DNA from 2 places in the Stenotrophomonas maltophilia genome. Region 1 is predicted to be linked to the other one. Evidence: riboswitches for the same ligand, from Rfam matches in the RefSeq annotation. Region 1 holds a riboswitch; the other holds the start of a gene.
The links. Region 1 has a riboswitch for glycine ahead of gcvP (aminomethyl-transferring glycine dehydrogenase). Riboswitches for the same ligand answer to the same signal wherever they lie in the genome.

Region 1 (10,648 bases):
AGTGCATCGGTCCAACGCCCCGCCCGCCTCCCCGCCCTTGCGGGTCTTCGCAACTGGCGGCCGCAGCTTTCCACCGAAGCACTGATCGCGCTGACCAGCCTGTTCTTCGCGGTGGCCGGCAATGGCCTGTTCTGGCACAGCGCGATGGCCAGCCATCCGGGCAGCCTGCGCTACGCGCTTTCGCTGCTGCTGTTGCTGCTGGGTGCACACGGCGTGCTGCTGGGCATCCTGGTCTGGCGCTGGAATGCCAAGGTGGTGATCAGCCTGTTGCTGCTGGTGACCGCATTCGCTGCGCACTACATGAGCCGCTACCACATCTATCTGGATGCGGACATGCTGCGCAACGTGCTGGCGACCGACCCCAAGGAAAGCCGCGAGCTGATGACCGTGTCGCTGGTGTGGCCGGTGCTGTTGCTGGCGGTGTTGCCGATGATCGTGCTGTGGCGCGTGCAGCTGCGCCGCCGCAGCTGGGGCCGCAGCCTGCTGTGGCGCCTCGGCTTCCTGGTCGTGGCAGCGGTGACTGCCGTTGGCGGTGCGCTGATCTCGTTCCAGGATGTCTCGGCACTGATGCGCAACCAGCGCGAAGTGCGTTACCTCGCCACCCCGGCCAACGTACTGCTGGGCCTGCCGCGTGCGCTGCGTGGCGACAACCCGGTGCAGCGCGCGCCGAAGCTGCCGATCGGTACCGATGCCAAGGCCACCCCGCGTGCAACTGCCAGCAAGCCGCGCCTGCTGGTGATCGTCATGGGCGAAACCGTGCGCGCGCAGAACTGGGGCCTCAACGGTGGCCGCAACACCACCCCGGAACTGGCCCAGGCACCGGTGATCAACTTCCCGGACATGCATTCCTGCGGCACCAGCACCGAAGTGTCGCTGCCGTGCCTGTTCTCGCCGTGGGGACGCCACGACTACGATGAAAAAAAGATCCGTGCACACCAGTCGCTGCTGCACGTACTGAACCGTGCCGGCATCGCACCGTTGTGGCGTGACAACCAGTCCGGCTGCAAGGGCGTGTGCGAAGGCCTGGAGTTCCAGTCGCTGTCCGATGCGACCACCCCGGGGCTGTGTGCCGATGGCCGCTGCATGGACGAGATCCTGCTGCAGGACCTGGCCACCCAGGTGCGTGCCAAACCCGGCGACCGCGTGGTAGTGCTGCACCAGCTGGGCAACCACGGCCCGGCGTACTTCGAGCGTTACCCGGCCGCCTTTGCTCGTTTCAAGCCAACCTGCGACACCCGTGACATCGGCCGTTGCTCGCGCGAAGAGATCACCAACAGCTACGACAACGCCGTGCTGTACACCGATCATTTCCTGAGCAAGACCATCGGCACGCTGCAGGGCATGCAGGATTACGACACGGCGATGATCTACCTGTCCGACCATGGCGAGTCGCTGGGCGAGAAGGGCCTGTTCCTGCACGGCGTGCCCTATGCCATCGCCCCGGCCGAGCAGACCCGGGTACCGATGACGATGTGGTTCTCACCGGGCTTCGCCAGCAGCCGCGGGCTGGACCTGCAGTGCGTGCGCAAGCGTTCGGCGGCGTATACCGACCACGACAACCTGTTCCCGTCGGTGTTGGGCCTGATGCAGGTGAAGACCTCGCTGTACGAGCGCGACCGCGACGTGTTCGCCAACTGCGAAGGTTGAGGGTTGTTCGGCAGGGCTTGCAGCCCTGCACCCGCGGTAGTGCCTGCCGCTGGCCGGCAGCCTCGACAGCAACAGCAAAAGCTGGCATTCTGTGGGTTGGCGGGGTGGGTCCGGTTGAGGGGGACGCTGCAAGTACGTCCATGTAAGCTCGGTCGCCGCATCCATGCGGCTCACGCCCCCGCAACCGGACCCACCCCGCCTTCGACAGATTTCCGCGATCTGTCGGAACGACGTATTGCCCTGGTGGGTGTCGACCTTGGTCGACACAGTAGATCCACGCCATGCGTGGATGACTCATTCGATATCTGACAGATGTGTCGACCAAGGTCGACACCTACCAACAGCCGCCACGATCTGTCAGAGGTGGGGCGGTGTGGACTTGCAGGACCGTTGGCGCCATGGATGGCGCCATCGAGCCCCCATGGACGGGTTGCGGCGTGTCCTGCAAGCCCACACCGCCCCGCCAAACCACGGAATCCCCGCTTTTGAAGTTGACGTTGCCGTTGCTCGAAAGCCTCTGCGGGTGCCGGGCGCTGCCCGGCCGACTTCCGCCACTTGCGGTGGCAGCGGCTGCCCACTAGCCTTCGGCCGTCGTTCACCACCCAAGGACCGCCCGTGAAACACCGTCATCTCCTGCTGGCCTCGGCTATCGCCGCCGCCACGCTGGCCCTGGCCGCCTGCAAGAAGGAACCCACCCCAGGCACCGATACCGCCAGCAGCAGCGCCCCGGCCGGCGAAACCGCCGACCAGTTCGTGGCCCGCATCAATGCCGAATTCAAGGCCGCCTACCCGGAAATGACCTCGGCGCAGTGGCTGTCCTCCACCTACATCAACAGTGATTCGGAACGCATCGCGGCCAAGGCCAACGAGCGCTCGCTGACCCAGCTCAACAGCTGGATCGAACAGGCCGCCAAGTTCGACGGCAAGCCGATGAGCGAAGACAGCAAGCGCGCGATCCACCTGCTGAAACTGATGTCTTCGATGCCGGCGCCACGCGACCCGGCCAAGCTGGCCGAGCTGACCCAGATCGCCACCCGCATGGAAGGCAGCTACGGTGCCGGCAAGTACTGCACCGATGCCAACGATCCCAACTCCTGCCGCCAGCTGGGCGAGCTGGAGCAGGTGCTGGCACGCAGCCGCGATTACGACAAGCAGCTCGACGCCTGGCAGGGCTGGCACAGCACCACCAAGAGCATGCGCGGCGACTACCAGAAGTTCGTCGGTCTGGTGAACGAAGGCGCCAAGGGCATGGGCTTCACCGATGCCGGCCAGATGTGGCGCAGCGGCTACGACATGCCGCCGGAGCAGATCGGCCCTGAAACCGATCGCCTGTGGGAACAGGTCAAGCCGATGTACGAGCAGCTGCACTGCTACGCACGCGGCAAGCTGGACAAGACCTATGGCAAGGACAAGGCAGAAGTGGGCAATGGCCTGATCGCCGCGCACCTGCTCGGCAACATGTGGCAGCAGGACTGGTCGAACCTGTGGGACCAGCTGGAACCCTACCCGGGCGCTGGCAGCCTGGACATCACCGCGGCACTGGAAAAGCAGTACCAGACCAACCTGAGCGCGGCGCTGGCCAAGGCCGGCAAGGACGCCAACGTGGCTGCCCAGTACAAGGCGCAGCGCGAGGCCGAACTGCGTACCGCCAAGCAGATGACCGAGCGCGCGCAGGACTTCTACGTGTCGCTGGGCATGCCGTCGCTGCCGCAGTCGTACTGGGAAAAAACCCAGTTCATCAAGCCCGATGACCGCGACGTGGTCTGCCACGCCAGCGCCTGGGACATGAACATGGAAGGCGACGTGCGCACCAAGATGTGCATCAAGCCGAACGAAGAAAACTTCACCACCATCTACCACGAGCTGGGCCACATCTATTACGACCTGGCCTACAACCCGCTGCCGCCGCTGTTCCAGGGCGGTGCCAACGATGGCTTCCATGAAGCGATCGGCGACACCATCGTGCTGGCGATGACGCCCAAGTACCTCAGCTCGATCGGCCTGGTCGACGCGCCGACAGAGAGCCGCGAGGCGGTCATCAACAACCAGATGCGCATGGCGCTGTCCGGTGTGTCGTTCCTGCCGTTCGGCCTGATGATCGACCGTTGGCGCTGGGGCGTATTCGACGGTTCGATCACCGCCGACAACTACAACAAGGCGTGGTGGGACCTGAAGGCCAAGTACCAGGGCGTGGCCCCGGCCAGCACCCGTGGCGAAGAGTTCTTCGACCCGGGCGCGAAGTACCACGTGCCGGGCAACACCCCCTACACCCGCTACTTCCTGGCGCGCATCCTGCAGTTCCAGTTCTACAAGGGCCTGTGCGACGCGTCGGGCTACAAGGGCCCGCTGCATGAGTGCACCTTCTACGGCAACAAGGAAGCCGGCCAGAAGTACTGGGCGATGCTGAGCAAGGGTGCCAGCCAGCCGTGGCAGGCCACGTTGAAGGAGCTGACCGGTACCGACAAGCTCGATGCCGGCCCGATGATCGAGTACTTCACGCCGGTCAACGAGTGGCTGAAGCAGCAGAACGAAGGCCAGATGTGCGGCTGGCAGGCCAACGCGGCCCCGGCGGCAAAATGAAAGAAGGGGCGGGTCCGCGAGGATCCGCCCCTTTCCGGTAGTGCCGGCCGCTGGCCGGCAACTGCACGGTGGAAATGCGTCTGGCAGCCGGCCAGCGGCCGGCTCTACCGCAACAGCGATCAGCTGTTCTTCTTGGCCGCCATCGCAGCGGCCAACTCGGCCTTGAATTCCTCGAAGGTCTGGCCCTTCTCCCTGGCTTCGGCCTGTGCGGCATCGCGCAGCGCGTCGGAGTACATCAGGCGCACCGGCGTGCCATTGCGTTCGTGCAGCTCACCGGCCTGCATGATCAGCGCCAGCACCTGTGCGGCGCTTTCGCTGTGGCCGGCAATGCGGCCATCCATGCCCAGCACCCATTCGCCGTCGCGGCGCACGACACCGGCCAGCAGGGTGCGCTGCGCATCGCGCAGTTCCGCATGCGGCTCCACCGGCGAGGCCTGGGCAGCGGCCTTGTTGGCGGCCTGCTTTTCCTGGCGACGGCGCTGGTCGCGGCGGGTCTTGGAGCTGGTGGACATGGTGCGGTACCGCTGCGAAAGGGGGGCGCAAGGATAGCGCACCCCGCCCGCAGCACCGCTTCACACCCCTCAGTCCAGCACTTTGCCGTGCCGCCAGTAGCCCATGAAGGTGATCGCGCGGCGGTCCAGCCCGCAGTCGCGGACCAGATGGCGACGGACCGCCATCACCGACCCCGCCTCGCCTGCCACCCAGGCATACAGCGGCCCGGCCACGCTGGCATCGGCCTGCTCCCACAGGATCTGCGCGTCAATGTCGATCTCTTCCAGCTCGTCGCCTGCGGCCACGCTCGAGGCCGCTGCCAGGCGCGCCTGCACCGCCTGCAACAGAGGCTGTCCGTAGGCCGCCTGCCCGCGTGGCAGCCAGACCAGCTCGGCCGTGTCCGGGGCCTTCAACGGCACCGCATCCCCGGCCTGGGCGACCTCCAGCAGCGCCAGCGTGCGTGGCGGATCGGCCAGCGCGGCCAGTTCCTCGAGAATGCCGGCTACCGCCGGTAGCGCGGTTTCATCCGCCACCAGCAGCACCTGGCCGACACCCGCCGGCGGCTTCCATTCCCAGCCTTCGCTGCTGTCGGCACAGTCCGCATCGGGGGCCAGCAGCACTACGCGGTCGCCCGGCCGCGCGCGGATGGCCCAGCGCGAGGCCGGCCCGGTTTCACCATGCAGCACGAAATCAACGTCGACCTCGCCCTGCTCGGCACGCAGCTGGCGGATGGTGTAGGTGCGCATCGGCGGGCGCTGGTCGTCCGGCAGCGCGCGATAGCGTGGATACCAGTCTTCACCGCTGGGGACCTGCGGCACGTCCTGGCCGGGCAAGGGGAAGAACACCTTGATGCGCTGGTCCGGGCCTTCGGTCTTCATCCGTGCCACGTCGGCACCGGTGAACACCATGCGGTCAAGGGAAGGGGAAAGAACGCGGCGCTCCTTCAGCGCCACCTCGAACAGGCGATAGGTCTGCTGCGCAGCCATGGGGGAACCTCATGCAACGACATCGGATCGGCTGGCTGTCGTGCATCCACGCACCGGCTGGCTGGAGTCCCCAGCCTAGTCCGGTCGTTCCTGGCCGCAAGCGTTGGAGACAGCGCGGCCCGCACTACCCCTGCGCACTGCTCAATGGCCCGTGCAGACTGCCTGCGCCGCGCGCTCGCGCTGGTGCTCCCAGTACCAGAACACGAATCCGGCGCCGAAGAACGCAGCCTGGCCCAGTGCCAGGTGCAGCGGGCTGGCACTGAGCAGCGGCGACACCACGCCAGCCACCACCGTGCTGATCATCAGCTGCACGAAGGCCTGCAGGGACGATGCCAGGCCACGCTGGTGCGGGTACATGTCCAGCACCGCCAGGGCCAGGATCGGGAAGATCAGCGACATGCCCATGCCGCCCAGGAAGATCGGCAGCACCGCCCACGGCAGCACGAACTGCGGCGACAGCGCCACGTAGCCGACATTCAGCAGCGCCGACAGCGCGCACAGGCTGAAACCGATGGCGACCTGGCGTGTGGGCGTGGTGTGCCCGGCCATGCGCCCGGACAGGAACGAGCCGGTGGTCATGCCGCCGATGGTGGGAATGAACAGCCAGGCGAAGCCGCCCTCGCCCAGATGCAGGTGCTGCATCACGAACACCGGTGCCGAGGAGATGTACAGGAAGATGCCGCCGAAACCGATGCTGCCGGCCAGCGCCAGGCGCAGGAAGCGCGGGTTGAAGCCGATGCGCACATAGTCACGCAGCAGCACGCGCGGCGACAGCGGTACCCGTGCCTCGACCGGGTGGGTTTCCGGCAGGAAGCGCGCGGTGGCCGCCAGCAGCACCAGCCCGAACACCACCAGGAACCAGAAGATCAGCGGCCAGCCGGCGCCACTGAGCAGGATCCAGCCGCCGATGATCGGTGCGATCGCCGGGGCGATGCCGAACAGCATCGACACCTGGCTCATCAGCCGCTGCGCATCGTGGCCGTGGTACAGGTCGCGGATCACCGCGCGGCCGACAATCATGCCGACACCCGCAGACAGGCCCTGCAGCGCGCGGAACGCCAGCAGCGTCGTCAGGTCGGTGGACAGCGCACAGCCGACCGAGGCGCCGACGAACACCACCAGGCCGCCCAGGATCACCCGCTTGCGGCCCCAGGCATCGGACAGCGGGCCGTGCGCCAGGCTCATCAGGCCGTAGAACAGCAGGTACACGCTGATGGTCTGCTGCACCGCCACCTCGTCCACTGCCAGGCGCTGGGCCAGCTGCGGGAACGCGGGGAAAATGGTGTCGATCGAGAACGGGCCGAACATGGCCAGGCCGGCAAGCAGCAGGGCCATGCGGCGAGTGGAGGGAGCAACGGCAGCGGTCATGGAGGAAGCGTCCGGCAGGGCCATGCGGGGCACGCACGGCGGGCGCCGGTCCCGCTGCAACGGGGACGGCGCCAGATGAATTCGGGTATCCGCCCATCATAGGCGGGGATTGCACCCGACGCCATGCAGCACTGCACAAAACGCACGACCGGGCCATCGGCCATTCAGGCGCGGTGACCTGGCGCGGAGGCGGCCGCCGCGCCCGCAACGGGCTATAATCAGCGGGCAACACGGTGGGAGAAGCGGAACACCGCTGCCGAAGGCGCAACGCCCGTAATCGCTCAGGCCCGATACCACCCGTAACACAACTCTGGAGAGACCGGTTCGATCCGGCGCCGAAGGGGCACGAAGCTGCGGTCCGCCGCACTTTTAAACTCTCAGGCAAAAGGACAGAGGGGCGCCCCGCAGACCGCCGACCGGCGGCTTGTGCCCGTGCGTGTGCCCTTTCCTGACGGATCCTTCGCCATGTCCCAGAACACCCCTTCCCTGCGTGAGCTCGAGCACCACAATGCGTTCGTCGAGCGCCACATCGGCCCCAACGACGCCGAGATCGCGCAGATGCTCGATGTCGTCGGCCACGCGTCGCTGGATGCGATGACCGATGCCATCGTGCCGGCCAAGATCAAGTCGCCGGCGCCGCTGGCGCTGCCGGAGTCGATGACCGAAGTGCAGGCACTGGCGAAGATCCGTGCGATCGCCGACAAGAACACCGTGCTGCGCAGCTTCATCGGCCAGGGCTACTACGGTACCCACACGCCGAACGTGATCCTGCGCAACATCCTGGAAAACCCGGCCTGGTACACCGCCTACACCCCGTACCAAGCGGAAATCTCGCAGGGCCGCATGGAAGCGCTGATCAACTTCCAGACCCTGTGCGCCGACCTGACCGGCATGGAAATCGCCAACGCCTCGCTGCTGGACGAAGCCACCGCAGCTGCTGAAGCGATGACCCTGGCCAAGCGTTCGGCCAAGTCCAAGTCGGATACTTTCTTCGTGCACGACGCCGTGCATCCGCAGACGCTGGAACTGCTGCGTACGCGCGCCGAGCCGATGGGCATCGTGCTGCGCGTCGGCACCCCGGCCGAAGCGCTGGAAGCGGAAGCCTTCGGCCTGCTGCTGCAGTACCCGGATACCTTCGGCCAGGTGGGCGACTACAAGGCGCTGGTCGATGCCGTGCACGCACGCGGCGGCCTGGTGGCCGTGGCCACCGACCTGCTGGCCCTGACCCTGCTGGCCGCCCCGGGCGAATGGGGCGCGGACATCGTGGTCGGCAACAGCCAGCGTTTCGGCGTGCCGTTCGGCTTCGGTGGCCCGCACGCCGCCTTCATGGCCTGCCGTGACGCCTACAAGCGCTCGATGCCGGGCCGGCTGATCGGCGTTTCGGTCGATGCCCAGGGCAACCCGGCCTACCGCCTGACCCTGCAGACCCGCGAGCAGCACATCCGCCGCGAGAAGGCTACCTCCAACATCTGTACCGCGCAGGTGCTGCTGGCGGTGATGGCCTCGATGTACGCCGTTTACCACGGCCCGGAAGGCCTGACCCGCATTGCCCGCCGCACCCATCGCCTGGCCTCGATCCTGGCCGCAGCGCTGCGCAGTGCCGGCGTGCAGGTCGGTGGCGACTTCTTCGACACCCTGCATGTCACCGGCGTGCACGCCGATGAGATCCACGCCAAGGCCCGCGCCGCCGGCTACAACCTGCGCGCGATCGACAGCGACTCGGTCGGCATCAGCCTGGACGAAACCACCACCCGCGCCGACATCGTTGCCGTGGCTGCCGTGTTCGGCGCCGCGCTGGACGTCGACGCGCTGGATGCCAGCACCGCCGACGCGCTGCCGGCCGGCCTGCTGCGCCAGTCTGGATTCCTGACCCACCCGGTGTTCAACACCCACCACAGCGAGCACGAGCTGCTGCGCTACCTGCGCTCGCTGGCCGACAAGGACCTGGCGATGGACCGCACGATGATCCCGCTGGGCTCGTGCACGATGAAGCTCAACGCCACCGCCGAGATGATCCCGGTGACCTGGCCGGAGTTCTCGCAGATCCACCCGCTGGTGCCGGCCGACCAGGCGCTGGGTTACAAGGAACTGATCGACACGCTGGAAGCGATGCTGGTCGAATGCACCGGCTACGACGCGGTCAGCGTGCAGCCGAATTCCGGCGCACAGGGCGAGTACGCCGGGCTGCTGGCGATCCGCGCCTACCACCGCTCGCGCGGTGAAGGCCACCGCGACATCTGCCTGATCCCGGACTCGGCGCACGGCACCAACCCGGCCTCGGCACAGATGTGCGGCATGAAGGTCGTGGTCACCAAGACCGATGCCAACGGCAACGTCGACGTCGAGGACATCCGCCTCAACGCCGAGAAGTACAGCGACCGCCTGGCCGCGATCATGATGACCTACCCGTCCACGCATGGCGTGTTCGAGGAGGAAGTGGTCGAGATCTGCGAGATCATCCACCAGCACGGCGGCCAGGTGTACACCGACGGCGCCAACATGAACGCCCTGGTCGGCGTGGCCAAGCCGGGCAAGTGGGGGTCGGACGTTTCGCACCTGAACCTGCACAAGACCTTCTGCATCCCGCACGGCGGCGGCGGCCCCGGCGTCGGCCCGTGCGCCGTCAAGGAGCATCTGGCCCCGTTCCTGCCGGGCAAGCTGGGTGACAACGGCCCGGTCGGCATGGTCAGCGCGGCCAGCTTCGGCAGCGCCTCGATCCTGCCGATCAGCTGGATGTACATCGCGATGATGGGCCGCGAAGGCCTGCGCAAGGCCACCCAGGTCGCGCAGCTCAACGCCAACTACATCGCCAAGCGCCTGGCCCCGCACTTCAAGACCCTGTATACCGGCCGCAATGGCCTGGTGGCGCATGAGTGCATCCTCGACGTACGTCCGCTGGAGAAGACCAGCGGCATCGGCGCCGAGGACGTGGCCAAGCGCCTGATCGACTTCGGCTTCCATGCCCCGACCCTGAGCTTCCCGGTGGCAGGTACGCTGATGGTCGAGCCGACCGAGAGCGAATCGCTGCACGAACTGGATCGCTTCATCAGCGCGATGATCCAGATCCGCGAGGAAATCACCGCGATCGAAGACGGCCGCCTGGACCGCGAGGACAACCCGCTGAAGAACGCGCCGCACACCGCCACCGCGGTGACCGCCAGCGAGTGGACCCACGCCTACCCGCGCGAACTGGCCGCCTTCCCGCTGGCCAGCCTGAAGCAGAGCAAGTACTGGCCGCCGGTGGCACGCGTCGACAACGTGTACGGCGACAAGAACGTGATGTGCGCCTGCATCCCGGTCGACGCCTACAAGGATGATGAAGTCGAGGCGTAAGCCTGCGATCCATCGGAAATGAGAACGGCCCGCGCAAGCGGGCCGTTTTCATAAGGGCTCATGGACCAAGATCCACACCCACAACAATCCGATCACGGATCCGGCATCTGCCCCAGGCTCAACTGCCACGACACCCCGAAGCGGTCCTGCACCCAGCCGTAGCGGTTGCTGAAATCGTAATCGCCCACCGGCATCAACCAGTGACCGCCCTCGCCCAGCACGCGCGCGGCACGCTCGAACTG
Region 2 (10,648 bases), 690 kb from region 1:
TAGAGCATGCCAACGCGTTCCTGCTGGCGGCGCGGCAACTGCTGGGCGAACAGAATGTGGTCGAAGCCTATGGGCCGATGCCGGCGCCGATGCCGCGGCGCGCCGGTTACCAACGCACCCAGCTGCTGCTGTCTGCCGTGCAGCGGCCACCACTGCATGGGGTGCTTTCGCAGCTGGTTCCGCAGCTGTATGCGCTGCCGGAAGCACGCAAGGTGCGCTGGTCGCTGGATGTGGATCCGACGGATCTGTACTGAGGGGTCAGAGCCCACCCGTCGGGTGGGATCCGACCCTTTGGCTATCGGGGTCGGATCCCTTTTGCAGAAAAGGGCTCTGACCCCGAACACTTTCGCTACGTCAGAGGCGACATCACGCCGCGCTGGTAGGCGGGGCGCTCGCGAAGGCGGGCGTACCATTCAGCCAGGTGCGGCAGCTCCGGGCGCTGGATCGGCAGTTCGAACCACGCGTAGATCTGCGAGCCCAGCGGGATGTCGCCCATCGCGAACGTATCGCCCGACAGCCACGGCTGCCTGGCCAGGGTTGCATCAGCCATCGCAAGGTAGTCCCCGGCACGCACGATGGCGGCATTGATCCGCGATTCGTCGCGGTCGGCTGGCGCGGTGCGCATGATGCCCCAGACCAGGTCGCTGTACAGCGGCGCCATCCGCGAGGTGCTCCAGTCCATCCACTTCTCGGCCTGGGCGCGTTCCATCGGGTCTTCAGCGTACAGCGTGCCCAGCGCATAGCGCGCGCTCAGGTAGCGCACGATGGCATTGGACTCCCACAACGGCAGGCCGTGGTCTTCGATCACCGGCACCAGGCTGTTGGGATTCATCGCCTGGTATTCCGGCGTCTGCGTGCCGCCGTGGCTGCCACCGACTTCGATGGACTCGTACGGCAGGCCGATCTCCTCGGCACACCACAACACCTTGCGGACGTTGCTGGAATTGCGACGGCCCCAGATCTTCAACATGCGGGTTTTCCTTGCTGGCAATGCGAGCGGCAACGATACGCCTGATCAGGTGGGGTGTGTGCGTGCCGGATGCTGGATCTGGCACCCGGGCACTGCCGGCCAGCGGCCGGCACTACCGGTTCTTTTTTGGCAGCGCGCGCACGTAGGAGGACTTGCCATCCTTCTTCAGTTCGAACAGGCCGATCGCTGCCAGCAGATCGCTGAGTTTGCCGTAGCCGTAGTTGCGCGGGTCGAACGACGCCTGGTTGCCGATCTGGCTGCCGACCGGGCCGAGGTGCGACCAGCCATCCTCGCCCTCGGCCGCGGACACCGCGCGGCGCAGCATCTTCACCAGCCGCGTGTCGCTGCGCATTTCCGCACCGCTCTTGCGCGGGCGCACATCGTCGTTGGCCACCGACTCGTTCGATGCCTGTTCGCTCGATGCCTGTTCGGTATCCGGCACGCTGGCATGGGTCTGGCCCAGCGCTTCCAGGTAGGTGAATTTCGAGCACGCATTGACGAAGGGTTCCGGCGTCTTCTTCTCGCCGAAGCCATAGACCTTCACGCCATCGGTCAGCAGGCGCATCACCATCGGGGTGAAGTCGGCATCGCTGGACACGATGGCGAAACCATCGAGGTTGCGCGCGTACAGCAGGTCCATGGCATCGATCACCATCGCCATGTCCGAGGCATTCTTGCCCTTGCTGTAGGCGAACTGCTGGATCGGGCGGATCGCATATTCGTGCAGCACCGCTTCCCAGCCTTTCAACCGCGGGCTTTTCCAGTTGCCATAGGCGCGGCGCACGTTGGCCACGCCGTAGCGGGCGACTTCGGCCAGGACCTCGTCGATCTTCGAGGCCGGCGCGTTGTCGGCGTCGATCAACAGGGCGATGCGCTTTTCCGGTTCGCTCATGGACTCCTCGCGGGCGGTTGCCTGAACCCGAGTATCGCCGATCCACGCGGGCGCTGACGTGACAGGCGGTCGCCGTGAGAAGATGCCAGGCGCTTCCCCCAATGCCCCCACTGGAGTGAGTCGATGAGTCGTGAGCGCGTTCCCCACCTGGTCGTTGTCGGCGGCGGTTTTGCCGGACTCTGGGCCACCCGTGCCCTGGCCCGCGAGCGCATGCGCATCACCCTGGTCGACCGCCGCAACCATCATCTGTTCCAGCCGCTGTTGTACCAGGTGGCCACCGCGGGCCTGTCCGCGCCGGATATCGCCGCACCGCTGCGCCACATCCTCGGCCACCAGCGCAATGTGGAAGTCCGCCTGGGCGAAGTGGTGGCCATCGACAAGCAGGCCCGGCAGATCCGCATGGCCGATGGCAGCACGCTGGACTACGACAGCCTGCTGCTGGCCACCGGCGCCACCCACGCCTACTTCGGCAACGACCAATGGGCCGATGATGCGCCCGGCCTGAAGACGCTGGACGATGCCATCGCGCTGCGCCGCAAGCTGCTGCTGGCCTTCGAACGTGCCGAGGCCGAACCGGACCCGGCAAAGAAAGCGGCGTGGCTGAGCTTTGCCATCGTTGGCGGTGGACCCACCGGCGTCGAACTGGCCGGCACCCTGGCCGAAATCGCGCGGCATACGCTGCGCAATGAATTCCGCCACATCGACCCGGCCAGCGCCAAGGTGCGGCTGGTCGAAGCAGGCCCACGCGTGCTGTCCTCGTTCCCGGAAGTACTTTCGTTGAAGGCGCGCCGGCAGCTGGAAAAGCTCGGCGTGGAAGTGCTGACCGGTACCCCGGTGAGCGACATCGACAGCCAGGGTTTCAAGCTCGGCGATCAGTTCGTGCCGGCACGCACCGTGGTCTGGGCCGCCGGCGTTGCCGCTTCACCGCTGGCGCGCACGCTGGAGGTGCCGCTGGACCGCGCCGGACGCGTGCAGGTGCAACCGGACCTGACCCTGCCCGGTCATCCCGAGCTGTTCGTGGCCGGCGACCTGGCCGCGCTGAACCAGGCCAACGGCAAGCCGGTACCCGGTGTGGCGCCCGCGGCCAAGCAGATGGGCAAGTACGTGGCCGAGGTCATCCGCGCGCGCCTGCACGGCAAGCCCGAACCCGGTCCGTTCAAGTACGCCGACTACGGCAATCTGGCCACCATCGGCCGCATGGCCGCCATCGTGCACCTGGGCAGACTGCAGCTGTCGGGCATCCTGGCCTGGTGGTTCTGGCTGGCCGCGCACGTGTTCTTCCTGATCGGTTTCCGCAACCGCATCGTGGTACTGCTGAACTGGGCCGTGGCGTACTGGAGCTACCAGCGCAGTGCGCGCATCATCTTCGGCGATGACCAGGACGACCGACGGCCGAGGCGCTAGGTCCCGGGCCCCGGTGGCCTTCACGCACGGGCTGCTAGCGTAAGCCGGTCGCTCATGGAATGAAGCCGCATGGATCTGCTGAAATGGTTGCCCGCCGTGGTCGCAGCCGCCCTGCTCTCGGGCTGTCCTGCGGGGCAGTCGCAGGCGGAAGTCTCCGCCCCCTCGCCAGCGCCCTCTCCGCGCCTGTCACCCGGTACCTACTCGACCGAGCGAGGATGGGGACAGCTGCTGCTGCAGGCACGCCCTGGCAGCACGTCGCTGCAGTTCCATCTGGAGACTGAATCCTCCGGCGCCGGATGCAGCCTGGCGGGCACGCTCGGCGACGATCTGCAGTCCGTCGCGGTGGATCCCGCACCCGGCGCAGCGCAATGCCTGCTCACGATGCAACCTACCGCCCAGGGCGTCGAGGTCGGTACGCGCACGGCCGATGCCTGCGCCGCCTACTGCGGCAGCAACGGTGGGTTCAAGGGCCACTACCTTGCGGTGAGCGACCGTTGCATGACGGACAACGTTGCCGCCGCGTTGCGCCAGGCGGCTGCAAAGACCGCGCCGTATTCCGCCGCCGGCACCGCCAGCACGCTGGAATCGCTCCAGGCATCCTGCGCGGATACGCTTCCATTGAGCACGATCGCCGACATCAGGCTGGCGATCGCTTCGGCCCAGCATGACGCGGGAAACAACGCGGCCTGCCAGGCCGCACTGTCGCCCTATGCCGAAGACGCCGCGCGCAGCGATGACGAACTTGCAGACGGGATGTCACCGGCTGCAGCGGACGAGTACGTCGGCCTCATCGCATCCGTGCGCGAAGCGCTGAAGATGTGTGGACGCACCGCCAACGGCAAGGAGAACAGCCCATGAGCACCGCACCGCAGGATCGTCCGCAGCTCAGCGATGCGCAGCTGCGCACACTGGCCTACTTCGCCATCGGCGTGGCGTCCGAGGGCAGCAACGCCGGCCGCAACGTGGCCTACCAGCTGTCCTTTGCCGGCAACATCAGCGGCAATGTCATGACGCCGGTGGGCAACAGTGGTTTTTCCATCGGCACGCTGCAGACCGATCTGGGCCAGCACCCGGAGGTGGCGACCCAGCTGGTGGACGCCTATCAGCGCTGGGCGCGCCAGCAGCAGCCCTCGCTGGAGCTTGATGCACGCCAGCGGCAGCAGACGGTTTCCGACCTGCAGCGCGATGGCGACGGCATCAGGGCACAGAATGGGCGCGCATTGGATGGGACCGTCCGCGGACATCTGAACACCTTCCTTGCATCCAGCGACGGCGTTGCGTTCGTGCATGCACACGATGTCAGCCAGGTCGACCGACTGCTCCGCCACGGCGATGGCCGCCGGGATCCTGGCGGCGCGATGCAGCAGCTGCGCGGCACGGACCTGTACCAGCATGCGTCGCTGGATGACCAGGCCAAGCTTGCCACCATGCTGATGAAGCTGGAGAACCAGGCAGGGTTGAGCCGCTATCCTGGCGTTCTGCGGTCGATTGCCAGCGGCGATCTGGCCAGCGTGGATGACGTCAAGACACGGATCGACGGCATGCTTCCCAACCGCGTCGTACGCGGCAGGGAACAGCCCGACTACCTGGAAAGCGGCGTGGAGCACGCCCTGAAGGGCACCGAGGTCTTCAACCGGTTGCGAGCCGCAGGGCCAGGCAATCCGATGCGCGATGTGTTCGCCGGTGTCTCCGCCGACCCGCTGGCCAGCCCGGTGGCGCTGGCTGCCGATCGCGTACACCCCGAGGCCCTGCATCGCTACGAAGTGGTCAAGACCCTGTTCCTGCAGAACACCGAGGCACCGGCCTACCTCGATGCCCTGCAGCACGGGCGCTCACATGCCTGGGGCCGCCCGCAGGCGGCCGGCAGCTCGCCGGCCACCGCCGGCCTGTACGCCTCCGGCGATGATCTGGTGATCTGGAACCGGGACGGTCGCGGCCACGCTTTCATCGATGGCCAGTGGTCCACCGTGCCGCGTGCGGAACTGCATCGCCAGCAGAATGCCGACGGCTCCATCGACCTCAACCGCGCCCCGCGCAACGGGATGCCCGAACAGCTGCTGCACGTCGAACCCGCACAACCGGAGCGACGGCGTGCCGCGCTTTCCGACCCGCTGCTGCAACAGGCCGAGGAGGCGGTGCGGCGCCTGGAGGACAGCCGGGCCCAGCCTTTCGGCGAAAACGCGCAACGCCTTGCAGCCAGCTCGACCTGCCTGGCCCGCGAGGCCGGGCTGACACGCATCGACCATGTCGTGCTGGGCGCCTCGCCTTCGCAGGATGGCAGGGCGGAAACGCTCTTCGTCGTGCAGGGCGATCCGTCCGACCCGGCCCATCTCAGGGCACAGATGCCGGCCGCGCAGGCATTTGCCACCCCCGTGGACACGTCATTGGCGCAGTTGCAGACGATGAATGACGCACACCGACAGACCGATGCGCGCTCCCGGCAGGAGGAGCTGGATCACCAGAGCACCCTGTCCCAGCAGGCCCGGTCAGTCTGATCCGCGCCCATGCAACGGTCGGGGCGGGCAGTACCCTTCGGCCCGCGCCGTGCCGGCGATCTGCCGTGACGACCAGTGCCGGGTGATCCAGATGGTCAGTGCTGCCGAGCTCAGGTGCCAGCGCAGCATGCTGTGGCGTGGATGGTGGCCGAGGTGGACGCGTGCGATCCAGGAGGCTTCGAGCTCGACATCCGGCACGTTCACCTTCGTATTCACCCCCACGTGGCGCGCCGTGAATCGCCATGGATCCATCGGTACGTGGTGGGCATAGGTCGCAGCACCACACGCGCCGCCGCTCCGCGCGGAATCGACGGGTTGCGGCCGGCCCTCGGCCGCGACCAATCCCAGCAGATACAGCAGGCCCGGCAGCAGGGCCAGGAAGGTCAACAGCAGAAACAGCGCGATCCACGCCCGGCCCGCCGCACGCATCGGTCACTGCGCCTTCGGCTTCGGGTACCACAACGCGTTGACGATGACCCAGCGCTGCTCGAAGCGCCCCATGTGGAAGTAGTCGACGAACCACGGTGTTTCCAGCCGCACCGAGGCGGCGTTGCCGGTCACATCCAGTACCGTGCAGCGGCGGTCCCATTGCTCCTTCGGGGTCTTCAGCGCGCCCTGCTTCGTCAGTGAGACCAGTTCTTCCTTGGACATCCGGCGCAGTCCAAGGCGCTCATCGGGTGTATCACCGAGGACCGCGCGCTTGGCCAGGTCCGGGTGCAGGGACCGGGCGACGCGCTGTGGGTCCGCCTCCAGCTGGCCGTCGACGTAGTCATGGCAGGTGGCTTCGATGGCCGCGATGGTGGCCGGGTCGGCGGCGGGGCTTGTGGCTGCGGAAAGGGCGAACAGCAGGGCGATCGTGGACATCCGGGTCTCCGGCGCTGAGGGCTGGGCGATCATGGCACGTGCAAGCCGCATCCAGGCATGGCGTGGACCTACCGTAGAGCCGAGCCCATGCCCGGGTCCTGCAACGGGCAGACGGAACAGCAGCCGAGCGCGGGCTCGGCTACAGAAGTCCAGCGTCCAGGGCCTGCAGCCAGGCCAGCTTGCGTTCGCGCGGCTGCTGCTTGAGTTGCCATTCGGCGCGCGAGGCGGCGGAACGGTCCGGGTATTCGCGCACGGCCAGCACGCGCAGTGGCGGCCGCGACCGTGTGTAGCGCGCGCCCTTGCCCGCCTGGTGGGCGGCGAAGCGTGCGTCCACGTCGGTGCTGATACCTGCGTAATAGCTGCCATCGCGGCATTCGAGCAGGTACAGGAACCACGGGCGGGGGGACGGGGCCATGCCGGGATTATGCCGTGCTGCACTGCAGCGGATATACTGGCGGCCGAATGCAGGAGAGAGGCGCCGCGCTGGCGCCCGCCGAAGGCGCAGGCTCCCATGATCGCTCAGGCCGGTGGGCTGGAATCCCACCAACCATGCATTCGACTCGCCGAGCTGGAGAGAGGTCACCGGGCATGCCCGGGACGATCCGCCGAAGGGGCACGCGGCCCACGCCGCTGAACTCTCAGGCAAAAGGACAGCGGGAGCGGCACCGGTCATCGTCATCCCGTCATTGCGCAGGCAGTGGCGGTAGTCGCGCATGGCCGGCCCCACCGCGCCCGGAGCCTGCCCCATGCTGCTGTCCATCATCTACCTGATCGCCATTTCCGCTGAAGCCATGACCGGCGCGCTGTCCGCCGGCCGCCGCCGCATGGACCTTTTCGGCGTGGTCATGATCGCCTGCGTCACCGCCCTTGGTGGTGGTTCGCTGCGCGACATCCTGCTCGGCCACTACCCGCTGGGCTGGGTGAAGCATCCCGAGTACCTGGGCTTCACCGTGTGCGCGGCGCTGATCGCTACCTGGGTGGCGCGCTGGATGCACCACTTCCGCCGCACCTTCCTGGTGCTGGACGGGCTGGGCCTGATCGCCTTCACCCTGATCGGCTGCTCGATCGCACGCGAGGCCGGCCATGCCACGCCCATCGTACTGATTGCCGGCATGCTGACCGGTGCGTTCGGTGGCGTGCTCCGCGACATACTCTGCAACGAAGTACCGCTGATCTTCCAGAAGGAGCTGTACGCGATCATCGCGCTGCTGACCGGCGCGGCGTACCTGTTGCTGCTGCACTGGGGCGTGGCCGACGCCACCGCGATCCTGTGCTGCCTCGGCGGCGGCTTCGCCCTGCGCCTGCTGGCAATCCACTACCGCTGGGAAATGCCGAAGTTCGTCTATCACGACGAAGTGCATTGATGGTTTGACGGTGGTGCCGGCCGCTGGCCGGCAACACTGCATACGCCCGCAGATTCCAGCAGGTTGCCGGCCAGCGGCCGGCACCACCGATTGCGTTGCATGACCAAGGTCACGCGGCGACGGTTCGCGTAAACCGCTACCATTGGCACCCCGTCGCACGCGCGACGGCATCCAGCCACGCCGCGCCCGCGGCCCCGCCAGACACTCCCTCCCCGCTGCCCGTGGTGCCCGTGAACGCGCCGACGGGCCCGCATGTCCCTGCGCGCGCAGGGCGCAGGATGCCCCATGTCTGTCGCCGAAAATTCCCGCTTCCGCCGTGCCCGCTCGTTGTGGGCGGTGCTGGCCCTTGCCCTCGTCGCCGTTCTGGCGTGGTGGCTGTGGCCCCGGAACGACGCCGGCAGCCGCGACGATGCACCGGGCAAGACGGTGCCGGTACGCGTGGCGCGCGCCAGTGCCGAGCCGCTGGTGCTGCGCCTGAAGGCGGTCGGTACGGTCACCCCGCTGCACAGCGTGGTGGTGCGCAGCCGCGTGGATGGCGAACTGCTGCGCCTGCACTTCCAGGAAGGGCAGCAGGTGAACGCCGGCGACCTGCTGGCGCAGATCGACCCACGCCCGTATGAAGTGAAGCTGGCGCAGGCCCAGGGCACCCAGCAGCAGAACCTGGCCGAGCTGGAAAACGCCGAACGGCAGCTGCAGCGCTACCGCGAACTGCAGAAGCAGAACTACGTGTCCGGGCAGGAACTGAGCGACCAGCAGAGCAAAGTGCGCCAGCTGCAGGGCCGCCGGCTCAGCGACCAGGCGTCTGTTGATGAAGCACGCCTGCAGCTGCAGTACACCCGCATCACCGCGCCGGTCAGTGGCCGCGTCGGGCTGCGGCGGTTGGACGTGGGCAACCTGGTACGCGCCAGCGATGCCGAAGGCCTGGTGACACTGGCGCAGACTGCACCGATCAGCGTGCTGTTCACCGTGCCCGAACCCGAGCTGCCTGCACTGCTCGATGCCGTGCAGGCGCAACCGTCGCTGGCGGTGGAAACCTGGGACCGCGAAGAACGCCGGCAGCTGGCGCGCGGCTCGCTGTCCAGCCTCGACAACCGCATCGATACCACCACCGGCACGCTGAAGCTGCGTGCGCACTTCGACAACCACGATCTGGCGCTGTTTCCCAACCAGTTCGTCAACGTACGCCTGCAGCTGGGCGAGCAGCCCGCCCTGCTGATTCCCGATGCCGCCGTACAGTTCGGCAGCCAGGGCAACTACGTGCATGTCGTCGGCAAGGACAACACGGCGCAGCGGCGCGTGGTAGTGCTCGGCCCTGCCGATGACGGCCGCGTGGCCGTGCGTTCGGGCTTGGCCGCAGGTGACCAGGTGGTGATCGAAGGCATCGACGGACTGGAAGACGGCACGGCGGTGGAGATCATCGCCGGGGAGGCCGCGACCAAGGCCGGCGCATGAACCTCTCGCGTCCGTTCATCCTCAGGCCTGTCGCCACCACGCTGCTGATGGTGGCGCTGCTGCTGTCCGGCGTGCTGGCCTATCGCCTGCTGCCGGTGGCTGCACTGCCACAGGTCGACTACCCGATCATCCAGATCACCACGCTGTACCCCGGTGCCAGCCCGGAACTGACCACACGCACGATCACTGCGCCGCTGGAGCGCCAGCTCGGGCAGATTCCCGGCCTGAAGCAGTTGTCGTCGACCAGTTCCGGCGGTGCGTCGGTGATCACCCTGCAGTTCGGACTGGAGGTGTCGCTGGGCGTAGCCGAACAGGACGTGCAGGCCGCGATCAACGCCGCCGGTAGCTTCCTGCCCGGCGACCTGCCCGTGCCGCCGGTCTACCGCAAGGTCAATCCGGCCGATACGCCGATCCTGACCCTGGCGGTGACCTCGCAGGGCCTGTCGCTGCCGCAGGTGCATGACCTGGTGGATACGCGCATCGCGCAGCGCCTGGCGCAGCTGCCCGGTGTCGGCCTGGTCAGCCTGGCCGGTGGCCAGCGCCCTGCCGTGCGTATCCAGGTCAATCCGGCGGCACTGGCCGCCAACGGCCTGGGCATGGACCACATCCGCACCGCCATCGCCGCGGCCAACGTCAACCTGCCCAAGGGCAGCTTCGACGGCCCGATCCGCGCGGTGATGCTCGATGCCAATGACCAGATGCGCAGCGTGGATGAGTACCGTGCACTGGTGCTGGCCTGGCGCGACGGCGCGCCGCTGCGGCTGGGCGACGTGGCCACCATCACCGATGGCGCCGAGAACCGCCAGCTGGCGGCGTGGAGCGGCACCACCCCGGCAGTGCTGGTGAACATCCAGCGCCAGCCCGGTGCAAACGTGATCGCCGTGGTCGAACAGGTGCGTACGCTGCTGCCGCAGCTGCAGGCTACGCTGCCGGCCGGCGTGCAGATGAACGTGCTGAGCGACCGCACCGAATCGATCCGCGCGTCGGTGCGCGGCGTGCAGAAGGAACTGGTGCTGGCCATCGGCCTGGTGGTGTTGGTCACGTGGGTATTCCTGCGCAACCTGCCGGCCACACTCATTCCCAGCGTCGCGGTACCGCTGTCGCTGATCGGTACCTTCGCAGTGATGCTGCTGGCCGGCTATTCACTCAACAACCTCACGCTGATGGCGCTGACCATCGCTACCGGCTTCGTGGTGGACGACGCCAT

Region 2: linked by a shared signal. The riboswitch ahead of EZ304_RS08860 (trimeric intracellular cation channel family protein) and the one ahead of gcvP (aminomethyl-transferring glycine dehydrogenase) in region 1 are both predicted to bind glycine.

Annotation. Positions count from the first base shown of each region.
Region 1 is NZ_CP037858.1:1,259,938-1,270,585, forward strand. It holds gene EZ304_RS05835 (phosphatase PAP2 family protein) at 1-1, shown strand, start outside; gene EZ304_RS05840 (phosphoethanolamine transferase) at 1-1,647, shown strand, start outside; gene EZ304_RS05850 (M2 family metallopeptidase) at 2,263-4,227, shown strand; gene EZ304_RS05855 (hypothetical protein) at 4,347-4,739, opposite strand; gene EZ304_RS05860 (siderophore-interacting protein) at 4,809-5,705, opposite strand; gene EZ304_RS05865 (multidrug effflux MFS transporter) at 5,847-7,073, opposite strand; glycine riboswitch at 7,374-7,476, shown strand; gene gcvP (aminomethyl-transferring glycine dehydrogenase) at 7,539-10,406, shown strand; gene EZ304_RS05875 (VOC family protein) at 10,499-10,648, opposite strand, start outside.
Region 2 is NZ_CP037858.1:1,945,382-1,956,029, forward strand. It holds gene EZ304_RS08815 (primosomal protein N') at 1-254, shown strand, start outside; gene EZ304_RS08820 (glutathione S-transferase family protein) at 350-970, opposite strand; gene EZ304_RS08825 (NYN domain-containing protein) at 1,083-1,862, opposite strand; gene EZ304_RS08830 (NAD(P)/FAD-dependent oxidoreductase) at 1,986-3,266, shown strand; gene EZ304_RS08835 (hypothetical protein) at 3,336-4,124, shown strand; gene EZ304_RS08840 (XVIPCD domain-containing protein) at 4,121-5,761, shown strand; gene EZ304_RS08845 (hypothetical protein) at 5,753-6,190, opposite strand; gene EZ304_RS08850 (nuclear transport factor 2 family protein) at 6,194-6,625, opposite strand; gene EZ304_RS08855 (GIY-YIG nuclease family protein) at 6,765-7,040, opposite strand; glycine riboswitch at 7,081-7,170, shown strand; glycine riboswitch at 7,184-7,287, shown strand; gene EZ304_RS08860 (trimeric intracellular cation channel family protein) at 7,372-7,989, shown strand; gene EZ304_RS08865 (MdtA/MuxA family multidrug efflux RND transporter periplasmic adaptor subunit) at 8,275-9,441, shown strand; gene EZ304_RS08870 (multidrug efflux RND transporter permease subunit) at 9,438-10,648, shown strand, end outside.